2 regions of the Haloactinomyces albus genome follow, and region 2 is predicted to be linked to the other one. Evidence: riboswitches for the same ligand, from Rfam matches in the RefSeq annotation. Region 2 holds a riboswitch; the other holds the start of a gene.
The links. A riboswitch is a leader RNA that binds a small molecule or an ion and turns the genes downstream of it on or off. The one in region 2 is predicted to bind thiamine pyrophosphate.
Positions count from the first base shown of each region.

Region 1: linked by a shared signal. The riboswitch ahead of JOF55_RS14820 (thiamine ABC transporter substrate-binding protein) and the one ahead of thiO (glycine oxidase ThiO) in region 2 are both predicted to bind thiamine pyrophosphate.

Region 1 covers NZ_JAVDXW010000001.1:3,129,065-3,134,546, reverse strand. Annotated here, with positions in the region: gene JOF55_RS14835 (DinB family protein) at 1-162, shown strand, start outside; partial or broken gene JOF55_RS14830 (ABC transporter ATP-binding protein) at 202-915, opposite strand; gene JOF55_RS14825 (ABC transporter permease) at 915-2,492, opposite strand; gene JOF55_RS14820 (thiamine ABC transporter substrate-binding protein) at 2,615-3,673, opposite strand; TPP riboswitch at 3,710-3,819, opposite strand; gene glmS (glutamine--fructose-6-phosphate transaminase (isomerizing)) at 3,842-5,482, opposite strand, start outside.
Region 2 covers NZ_JAVDXW010000001.1:1,855,825-1,861,306, forward strand. Annotated here, with positions in the region: gene JOF55_RS08660 (FUSC family protein) at 1-151, shown strand, start outside; gene JOF55_RS08665 (thiazole synthase) at 184-948, opposite strand; gene thiS (sulfur carrier protein ThiS) at 952-1,152, opposite strand; gene thiO (glycine oxidase ThiO) at 1,140-2,282, opposite strand; TPP riboswitch at 2,273-2,381, opposite strand; gene thiE (thiamine phosphate synthase) at 2,487-3,161, shown strand; gene JOF55_RS08685 (S1 family peptidase) at 3,237-4,361, opposite strand; gene JOF55_RS08690 (threonine ammonia-lyase) at 4,720-5,482, shown strand, end outside.

The DNA of each region.
Region 1 (5,482 bases), 1.3 Mb from region 2:
CCCGGTTCCGAGAACTGGTCGGCACGGTGGGTACTGCTGCATCTGATCGAGGAAACCGCACGGCACGCCGGGCACGCCGACATCATCCGCGAGTCGCTGGACGGAGCAAGCGCGTTTTCGCTGATGCAAGCCACGGAAGAAGCACTGAGCGAGACAGGGTGATCCCATGGGGAAAACTTCGACTCAGCCGCGCCTTCCCCGCACCGTCTCCAGACCGAGAAACTCCGCGACCTCCTCGTCGACAGGGTACTGCCGGAGCCGTTCGGGCGTGTCGACCTGCAGTATCCGCCCGTGTGTCATCACCGCGACGCGATCGGCCAGGGTGAACGCCTCGTCGTGATCGTGGGTCACGACGATCGCGGTGGTGCTCCGGTCGGCCAGCAGCTCGGCCAGGTCGACGGCGAGCTGCTCCCGCAGCCTTCGGTCCAGCGCCGCGAGCGGCTCGTCCAGCAGCAGCAACCGGGGATCGGCGGCCAGCGCACGGGCCAGCGCGACCCGCTGCGCCTCGCCACCGGACAGTTCCGTCACCGACCGCCGCTGGTATCCGGAGAGACCGACGAGGTCCAGTAGCTCGGCGACCCGCTCGGTGCGGCGAGCCCGGCCGACCGACCGCATACGCAGGCCGAATTCGACATTGCCCGCCACATCACGGTGGGGGAACAACTGCCCGTCCTGGAATACCATGCCGAACCCGCGCCGATGCACCGGGACACGGTCGAGATCGGCACCGTTCCAGGTGATCTCACCGGCCGAGGGGCGCTCCAGTCCCGCTACCGCGCGCAGCAGCGTCGACTTGCCGCACCCGGACGGCCCGAGCAGTCCGAGCACCTCGCCATCGGCGGCCGACAGGTCCACACCGGACACGGCCGTCAAGGGCCCGAACCGGACGGACAGATCGCGCACTTCCAAGCCCACTAGAACTCTCCCACCGTCTCGGTACGCACTCGCATGCGCTCGATGACGAGCACGGCGAGCGCGGTGACCAGCATCAACAGGGCACATGCGGCGTAGGCCATCTGAAGGTTCAGCTCGCCGGGCCGCGCGAGCAACCGGGCGATCACCACCGGCAGGGTCGGCGCCTCGGGTCTGGCCAGGAAACTGGTGGCGCCGAACTCACCGAGAGCGACGACGAACCCGAATCCGGCTGCGGCCAGCACGGCCCGCGCAGCCAACGGGGCATCGATCTCCCACCTCACCCGCCACGGGCTCGCACCGAGCGTTGCCGCGGCCTCCCGCAGCCTCCCGTCGATCGACCGCAGCACCGGCAGCACCATGCGGATGACCAGCGGGGTCACCAACAGTGCCTGCGCGAACGGCACGAGCAGTGGCGAGGTGCGCAGGTCACCGGGCAGTGTGTCCAAGGTGATCAGGTAGCCGAAACCGACCGTCACCGCCGAGACTCCCAGCGGCAGCATCAGGGCCGCATCCATCATCTCCGCCGCGACACGGCGCCGGAGCCCGACCAGCACAATGGAGGCGAGGATACCCAGCAGCAGCGCCATCCAGGTCGCGTCGGCCGCCGTACGCAGGGAGTTCCAGGCGGCCTCCCAACCCGATACCGCGAGCGTGCCGTTGTCCCCGCTCCCGGCCAGGGCCCGATAGCCCGCCAGACTCCAGCCGTCACGGGTGGACACCGAGCGGGCGAGGAGACCCGCGATGGGGACCAGCAATCCCAGTACCACCAGGACCGCTGCTCCCACCACGCACCATTCCGCCCCCTGGGGTCGCCGCGCGGTGTCGCCTGCGCTGCGCAACCGCAGCGCCGCCTCCCGGCGCCGCCGCGCCACCGCGGCGATCACCAGCGCAGCCAGCACCGCCGCGAGTTGCAGCAACGACAGTGCCGCCGCCCCGGACAGGTCGAGCAGGCGCACGGTACGCAGGTAGATCTCGGTTTCCAGGGTCCGGTAGGTGCCGCCACCGAGGACGAGCACGACACCGAAACTGGTGGAGCAGAACAGGAACACGATCGCCATCGCCGATCCCAGGGCGGGCCGCAGTGCGGGCAGGGTCACCGAGATGAACGCCCGCAGGCGGGACGCCCCGAGCGAGCGGGCGGCGTCCTCGGTGCGTCGATCGAGATGCGTCCACAGTCCTCCCACGGTCCGGGCCACGACCGAGACATTGAAGAACGCGTTGGCCAGCACGATCCCCAGCAGGCCGGAAGCACCGCCGCCGCCCTCGGCACCGAGAAGCGCGCGGAACGCCATCCCCACCACGAGCGTCGGCAGTACGAACGGGACCGTGACCACCGCGCGCAGCAGTGTCTTTCCGGGCACCGCGACGCGTGCCAGCACATAGGCCACCGGCATACCGGCCAACAGCGCCAGCACCGTCGACACGGCAGCCTGCCCCAGGGTGAAGGCGACGAGATCCCAGGTCCGGGCGCTGGTGAGCACCTCGGCCACACCACCGTCGAGCCCGAGCCCGATGATCGCCACGACCGGCCAGGCGAAAAACAACCCCAGAAACCCCAGGACAGCGGTCGCGGCCATCCCCAGGGCGATGGAGTACTTCCGATGCCCGGACGAACCGGAGCGGGGACCGGCTCCGTTGGCCGAGGTGGTCCTCGGCGGCACGTTTTTCGACGGCGCGGTTTTCCCGAGAACCGCCACCGTCAGCCCCGAACCAGGGTGCGCCACTGCTGCACCCAGCGCTGCCGGTTCCGCTCGATCCGGTCGGGGCTCATCTCGGCCGGCCGCTGCGGCCGGGGAGCCACTTTCTGCCAGCTCTCCGGCAGTGCCACTCCCCGCACCACCGGATAGACGTACATCTGCTCGGAGACCTGTGCCTGGAACCGCCGCGAAACCAGGAAATCCATCACCGCGCGTGCCGCCTCGGGATGTTCGGCTCCCGCCAGTACCCCGGCGTACTCGACCTGCCGATAGCAGGTGTCGAGCAGTGCTCGGGTGCGCGAGGTGCCATCCGGTCGCACCTCGGCGGCGGGTGAGGACGCGTAGGACAGCACGATCGGGCGCGAGCCCCGGCCTGCGGACCCGGAGAAGTCCTGGTTGTACGCCTGCTGCCACCCGGAGGTGATTCGCACGTCGTTGGCGACCAGACCGCGCCAGTACTCCTTCCAACCGGACTCGCCGAACGTGGTGATGGTGTTGAGCAGGAACGCCAGTCCCGGCGAGGACGTCGCCGGGCTCGGGACGGCGAGCAGTCCCCGGTAGCGCGGTTCGGTCAGGTCGCGCAGGCTCGTCGGCTCGGGGATCCGGTGCTCGGCGAACCACCGGGTGTCGATGTTGACGCACACGTCGCCGGCATCGATGGGAGTCAGCCGGTTACCGGAACCAATCGAGTAGCGCTGGGGGATCTTCTTCGCCCCGGCGGGCTCGTAGGGCACGAAGACACCCTCGTCCAGCGCCCGCGAGGCGAAGGTCGAATCGATGCCGTAGGCGACATCGCCGATCGGGTTCGCCTTGGTCAACACCAGCTTGTTGGTCAGCGCGCCCGCATCACCACGGCGCTGGATCGTCACCTCGATTCCGGAACGGCGCTCGAAGTTCGCCAGCGTCTCGTCGGCGACGGCGAACGAGTCGTGGGTCACCAGGGTGACCGTGCGCGTGCCCTGCTCACTGCCCTGGGCACCGATGAGAGAGCAGCCTGCGGTGAGTGCGGCCACGACGACCACACCCGCGAGCCGAGCCGAACGGCGCAGCAAACGGTTCAACGATCCTCCCGAGATCATGCCACGCGTGCGCACGTCGAGCTGATCGCAGCGCCTCCCTGCGCCGGCATGATCCGGTTCAGGTGGACGGTCGAGGGCTCCTGCACCCTCCTCTCAGCCCAGCACACTGGACTCCCGTGGCGACCGCGAGTCTAGTGCACTGTCAACCGTTCATTCGACCGTCACGCTCTTGGCCAGGTTGCGCGGCTTGTCGACATTCCGTCCCAGTGCGGTGGCCAGGTGATACGCGAACAGCTGGAGCGGGACCGTGAACAGGATCGGATCGAGTTCCGGCTCACCACGCGGAAGCCGGATCACCGTCTCGGCGAGACCTTCCGGCAGGTCCGCGTTCGTGATCGCGATGACCGGGCCGTTCCTGGCCCTGATCTGCTCGATCGTGCCGATGTTCTTGGCCAGCAGCTCGTCGTCGGGGACGATCACCACCGAAGGCATGGTGTGATCGATCAGCGCCAGCGGCCCGTGCTTGAGCTCGGCCGCCTCGTAGGCTTCGGCGTGGACGTAGGAGATCTCCTTGAGCTTCTGGGCGCCCTCACGAGCGACCGGCCAGCCACGGACCCGTCCCACGAAGAACATGTGCTCGGTACCGGCATAGCGCTCGGCGGCTGCGATTGCCTGCTCTTCCGCTGCCAGGACGTCCGTGATTCGATCGGGAATCGCCGCGAGCGCAGCCACGAGCCGCCTGCCGTGCGCCATCGAAAGATCGCGTACCCGGCCGAGCAGCAGCGCCAACAGCGCGAAGGACAGGGACATGTTCGTGACGGCCTTGGTCGAGGCCACGGACACTTCCGGCCCCGCATGGAGGAAGACGCCGCTGCCGCATTCCCTGGCGATGGCACTGCCGACCGCGTTGACCAGGCCGACCACCTGACCGCCCTTGCGCTTGAGCTCCTGGACGGCCGCGAGCGTGTCCAGGGTTTCACCGGACTGGCTGACGGCGACGTAGAGCGTGCCCTCCTCGATGACGGGATTGCGGTAGCGGAACTCCGAGGCCGGTTCGGCGTCGGCGGGCAGCCGGGCCAGTTCCTCGACGAGGTTGGCACCGAGCTGTCCCGCGTAGTAGGCCGATCCGCAGCCGAGGAACTTCACCCGTCGGACAGCGCGCAGTTCCCGGGCATCCAGGCCGAGACCGTCGAGGCGTGCCGTGGCGAACCGCTCGTCGAGTCGCCCACGCAGTGCACGGTGACCGGCCCTGGTCTGGTCGTGGATCTCCTTGCGCATGAAATCGGGGAAGCCGTTCAGCTGGTAGTCCTCGTCGGCCAGGTCGACGGCCGCCGGGACCTTGTCCGTGGGGTCGGCCTGCATGGTGCTGGTTCGGTAGGCATCGGCGCTGATGGTGGCGAGCTCACCGTCATCCAGGTGGACCATGCGGTTGGTGTGCCGCACCAGTGCGGCCATATCGGAGGTGGCGAACATCTCACCGTCGCCGATGCCGAGCACGATCGGACTCCCGTTGCGGGCCACCACCAGTTCACGCGGATTGCGGGCATCGAGCACGAGCAACCCGTAGGTTCCCTCGACGCGCTGCAGAACGGCGCGGACCGCGTCCTCCAGTGATGCGCCACCGGCATCCACCGTCGCAGCGATCAGGTGGGCCAGGATCTCGGTGTCGGTGTCCGAGGCGAGCTGCACGCCGTCGTCGATCAACTTTTTCCGGAGTGGTTCCGCGTTCTCGAGGACTCCGTTGTGCACGACGGCGATGCGTCCGCCGGGGTCCACATGGGGATGAGCGTTGAGATCGCTCGGCTCTCCGTGTGTGGCCCACCGCGTGTGCGCGAGACCCACCGTCCCCGT
Region 2 (5,482 bases):
CGGTGCCCCGGCAACGGAGCTCCTGGCGAGTTCGTTGTTGGAGAATGCCCTGCACGCGCGCGTAGCCATCGATGAGACGCTCGGCTACGACGACCCGTGGAAGAGCTACACCCTCTCGTTCGTGCGCACCGAACACCTGCGTATCCAGTGACGTTGGACGATTTCGCGAGAAATTGCCCGACGTCACTCCATCGGGCGTCCCGGGCTGGAGGCCTGCGCCCAGTAGCGACGGGGAATGCGCCCGGCCTGCGCAGCCAACCGCCCGGCCTCACAGGCCGAGCGCATCGCAGCGGCCATCCGTACCGGGTCCTGTGCGCGGGTCACGGCCGTGGCCAGCAACACCGCATCGCACCCGAGCTCCATCGCCAGTGCCGCATCCGAGGCCGTGCCGATTCCCGCATCGAGCACGATCGGCACCGAAGCACGGGAAGCGATCATGTCGATGTTGTGCGGGTTGCGGATTCCCAGTCCGGTTCCGATCGGTGATCCGAGAGGCATGACGGCAGCACAGCCGGTCTCCTCCAGACGCAACGCGAGCACCGGATCGTCGTTGGTGTAGGCGAGTACGACGAAGCCCTGATCCACGAGTTGCTCGGCCGCGTCCAGCAACTCCACCGGGTCGGGCAACAGGGTGTCCTCATCGGCCACCACTTCCAGCTTGACCCAGTTGGTACCCAGCGCCTCCCGCGCCATCTGCGCCGTCAGCACCGCCTCGGCCGCCGTGCGGCAACCCGCGGTGTTGGGCAACGCCTCGATCCCGATTCGACCCAGCAGATCGAGCACACCACTGCCACCGCCGACGTCGGCACGGCGCATCGCCACCGTCGTCAGTTCCGTTCCGGAAGCCAGCAGTGCGCTTTCCAGAGTCGAGAGGTTCGCGGCACCTCCCGTCCCCATGATCACCCGTGAGTCGAACTTGCGTCCGGCGATCACCAGTGGATCGTCCATTCCTCAACCTCCCTGTACCGCGGTGAGGATCTCGATACCGGTTTGCGGTTCCAGCGGCGTGGCCGGCCAGCTGTCCCGGGCAACGACGGTGCCGTTGACGGCCACGGCCACCCCGCTGTCCGGTACCCCGAAGTCCTTCAAGGCATCGGCCAGCGTGGTGCCCTCGGCGAACTCGCGCGGCTGTCCGTTGATCACGATGTGCATTGCTGTCCTCCCAAGCGCGATGGATCCGCAGCTTTTGCCTCGGCAGGCAACGCACTGCCACACACCAGCCCGACCACGGCTTCCGCCGTGACGGGGGCGAGCAGAAATCCGTTGCGATGATGTCCGGTCGCGGCCACGACGCCGGGTGCCACCCAGCCGAGCAGGGGAAGATTGTCCTCGGTGCTCGGCCGCAGCCCCGCTGTGCTCTCGACCAATGCGTATTCCGCGATGCCCGGCACGAACCGTTCTGCGTCGGCCAACAGGTTCCGCACGCCACCGACAGTGACCTCGGTGTCGAACCCGGCCTCGTACTGGGTGGCACCGATGACGATCCCGTCCGCACGCGGCACCAGGTACACCTGCCGTCCGTGTACCGGCCCTCGTATGGTCCGCCGCGGTGGCGGGATCGATGTTGCTCGAGACCTCAGACGCAGGATCTCCCCCTTGACGGGCCGGATGGCGCCCCGCAACGCCGGATGCAGTTCCTCCGCATGCGCACCCGTGGCGATCACCACGACATCGCAGTGCACTGCCGAGTCGGCCCCAGTCGAGTCGGCGAGCTCGACCACTCCAGAGCGGACACCGCGAGCAGCGGCACGGACGAACTCCACCCCTGCCGATTCGGCGGCGGCACGAAGCGCTTCGAGGGTGATCCGGTTGTCGACCGCGAGATCACCCGGCACCTCCAGTCCCCCTCGGACACCGGGGCCGAGCGAGGGCTCCAGCCCGCGGAGTCGGCGACTGGTGTGGCGAGTGACAGTACGCCCGAGCGAGGCCAGATGGTCGGCGAGAGTGTCGAGTTCCGCACGGTCGGCGCTGTCGGCGGCGACAACGAGGGTTCCCTCGTCCCGCAGGCCCGGCGGCTTCCCCGAGTCCCGGCCGAGCCGCTCGGCGAAATCCGGCCACCTGTGCAGTGAAGCGGCCCCCAGCTCCAGCAGAGGTTCCTCACCGGGCCATGCCTCGGCGATCGGAGCCAGCATCCCTCCCGCAACCCAGGAGGCACCGCCGAACCCCGGATCCGGATCGATCAACCGCACCCGGCAGCCCGCCACAGCCAGCCGCCATGCGGCGGACATGCCGATGACACCGCCGCCCACCACCGCGACGATGCCGTCCTGTTGTCCAGACAATGCACGCTCCCTGCGCCGGTATGATCCGGATCAGGTTCGACGGTCGGGGCATCAGCCCCCTCTCAGTCCGCTCTCGTACGGACTCCCGTGCTTCACCGCCACCCAGGCTATCCGATCCGATCGTGCGAAGTCAGCTCCTGACGAATACGAAAATCCGGAAAGTCCACGCGAGCTGCCATCTCCGAACAAGCTACCCTGAGCAACATGCCTGGATTCGATGGCTACGGGATCCGTGTGCGTCTCGACGAGGCGCGACTGTATCTGTGCACCGATGCCCGTACCGACCGCGGTGACCTGGCCGAATTCGCGGAAGCGGCCCTCGCGGGCGGGGTGGACATCATCCAACTGCGGGACAAGAACCCGGCGGGCGCACCGCTGGAGGCACGACAGGAACTGGCGGCTCTGGAAGTACTGGCCGAGGCGTGTACGCGCCACGGCGCGCTGCTTGCGGTCAACGATCGCGCCGACATCGCTCTGACCGCCGATGCCGACATCCTGCATCTGGGGCAGGAGGACATCCCGGTGGAGTCGGCCCGGCGCCTCGTGGGGCACCAGATGGCCATCGGTCGTTCCACGCACGACGTGGTTCAGGCCGACGCGGCAGCCACCGAGCAGGGAGTGGACTACTTCTGTACCGGTCCGGTCTGGACCACGCCCACGAAACCGGGACGGGAGGCTGCGGGGCTCGACCTGGTTCGCCATGCCGCCGAACACCACGGCCACGGCCGGCCGTGGTTCGCCATCGGCGGCATCGACCACGGCAATCTGGACGAGGCCATGGCCGCCGGAGCCGAGCGTGTCGTTGTCGTACGCGCGATCACCGAGGCCGAGGACCCGCGCCGGGCGGCGGAGACACTGCGTTCCCGTTTGCAGGGATGACGGTGGTTTGCCGCAAAAGTCGGGAAAATTGCAGTTTCGCGCGAAACTGCAATTTTCTCCGCGGCCGGACGTTGCCTAGCCGGTAACCAGGCTTACGCCATAGGTCTGGAGGGCCTCGTTGATCGGCTGGAAGTAAGTCACCCCGCCGCGGTCGCAGTCACCGGAACCGCCGGAGGTCACCCCCTGGGCCTGGTTGCCCGAGAGGAACGCGCCTCCGGAATCCCCCGGCTCGGCACATACGTCGGTCCGGGTCAGACCGGACACGGTGCCCGTTTCGTAGCGCACCGTCTGGTTCTTGGCCTCGATGGTTCCGCAGTGCCAGCCGGTCGTGGAGCCGGAGCGGCACACCGAGGCACCGACCGGGGCCTCCCGCGAACCGGCGACGGTCACGGCACCGCCCCGGTAGTCGTTGACCTGCGGCTTCGGGGTGGCCGAGGACGTGACGTAGGCATAGTCGTTGTGCGGGAAGGAAGAGCCCGCGAAGGTACCGGCAGGTCGGCTGGTGCTGTCACTCCGGTTACCGCAGTGGCCCGCGGTGATGAATCCACCCTGGACGGCGAAGCCGATGGAACAGCGTAAGCCGCTCTTGTTGTAGAAGGCGTTACCGCCGATGATATCGGTGAACAGGCGCGGCGATTCCCGTGACTCGACCACGCGCACCGCTGTGGTGTCCACATCGGTCGAGCGGATGAACTCGGTCGCCCGTTGCGCCGTTCCCATCGCGGTCGTGACGACGACGGAATTGCTCGTCGGGTCGACATACCAGCCGCTGATCGATGTCGGGGCTCGTCGCTCGACTCCGTCGAGCGTGTCGGCCGCCGTGTTGAGCACACTCGCGCTGTCATCGACAAGCTCGGCCTTCGCTCCCGCTGCGCGGACCTCGTCGAATTTCGCCTTGTCGGTGACCCCCACGACCAGCTTGCCGAGGTCGGCATCGAAGTGGGCCCCTCCGAAGGCACCACCGAGGCTGCTCTGCAGTTGCTCCTGGAGCTTGTCGGCGATCTTTTCCTGCTGCAGACGTTCTCGTACCTGCTGCAAGGTCAGGCCGAGGTCTCGCTGCATGGCCTCCAATCGACCTTCCGCGATGGACTCCAGGGGTGTGGCCTCCGGGGCCGCGGTCGCCGGCATGGTCAGCGCGGCGGCAGTTCCGGCTGCCAGCGCCATTGTCCCCGCCATGCGGGCCGCGAGCCTGCGCTTCATGTGCTGTCTCCCTTGTCCTGAGAACGCATCTCCGTCCCCCTGGCGAAGGAGTATGACCCGAGTCATCGATCACACACAGCCTACTTTCGGCGTAGACGGCGAGCGGATTCCGCCCACTGGCGAAGATTTCGTGAAACTCTTTCGGGTGGTTTTACACACATCGTTACGGGGGCGTTATCACGGTAAGCCATCCGGGCAACCCGAACCCGGCCAACGTGGTTTACAGCACTCTCTCCATTACTGTCCGTATCCATCACTGCACTCACCATCCGCAGGATCACCGCAGCACGTTCTCGGATGTGAGCAGCGAGGTGAACGAGCTTGCCGAATCCGGCTTTCGTGCAGAAAGATCGCTTCCATGCAGTTGGTGAGCTACGCCGAGATCGCGGCGGCCCGGACGGTGCTGACGGCGATGCCACCCTCGGTCGGGCCGGTGCGCACCCCGCTGCTCCCGGTGGCCGATGCCGACCCGGCGCGCCCCCTCCTGCTCAAGCCGGAGAGTCTTCAACCGACCGGAGCGTTCAAGATCCGCGGTGCGCTGCACGCTGCCTCCGCCGTACCGGAAGAGGCGCGCTCTCGTGGTCTCGTCGCGTACTCCAGCGGCAACCACGCGCGTGCCGTGGCGTATGCGGCCCGGGCGTTCGGCATGCCCGCGACCGTGGTGGTACCGCACACCGCCCCTGCCGTGAAGGTCGCCGCTGCGCGATCGCTGGGTGCCGACATCGTTCCCGTCGATGCCGCCGAGCGCGAGACACGGGCTCACCGGATCGTGGAGGAACGTGGGGCAACCCTCGTCCCGCCGTTCGACGACCCTGCGGTCATCGCCGGTCAGGGCACGGTGGGGTTGGAGATCCTCGAGGATCTGGATCGCCTCGCCCGCCCCGAGTCCACCGGCGAGCACCTCACCGGCCACGGCCCCGCGAACTCCGGCTTCGCCAGGAGCAACGAACTCGTGGTGCTGGTCCCGGTCAGTGGCGGAGGCCTGATCTCCGGGATCGGTGTCGCGATCAAGTCGGTGCGGCCCGAGGCGACGGTGATCGGCATCGAACCGGAACTGGCCGCCGACGCGCAGGAAAGCCTGCGCGCGGGCACACGTCGTCAGTGGCCGGTCGACTCGCGTA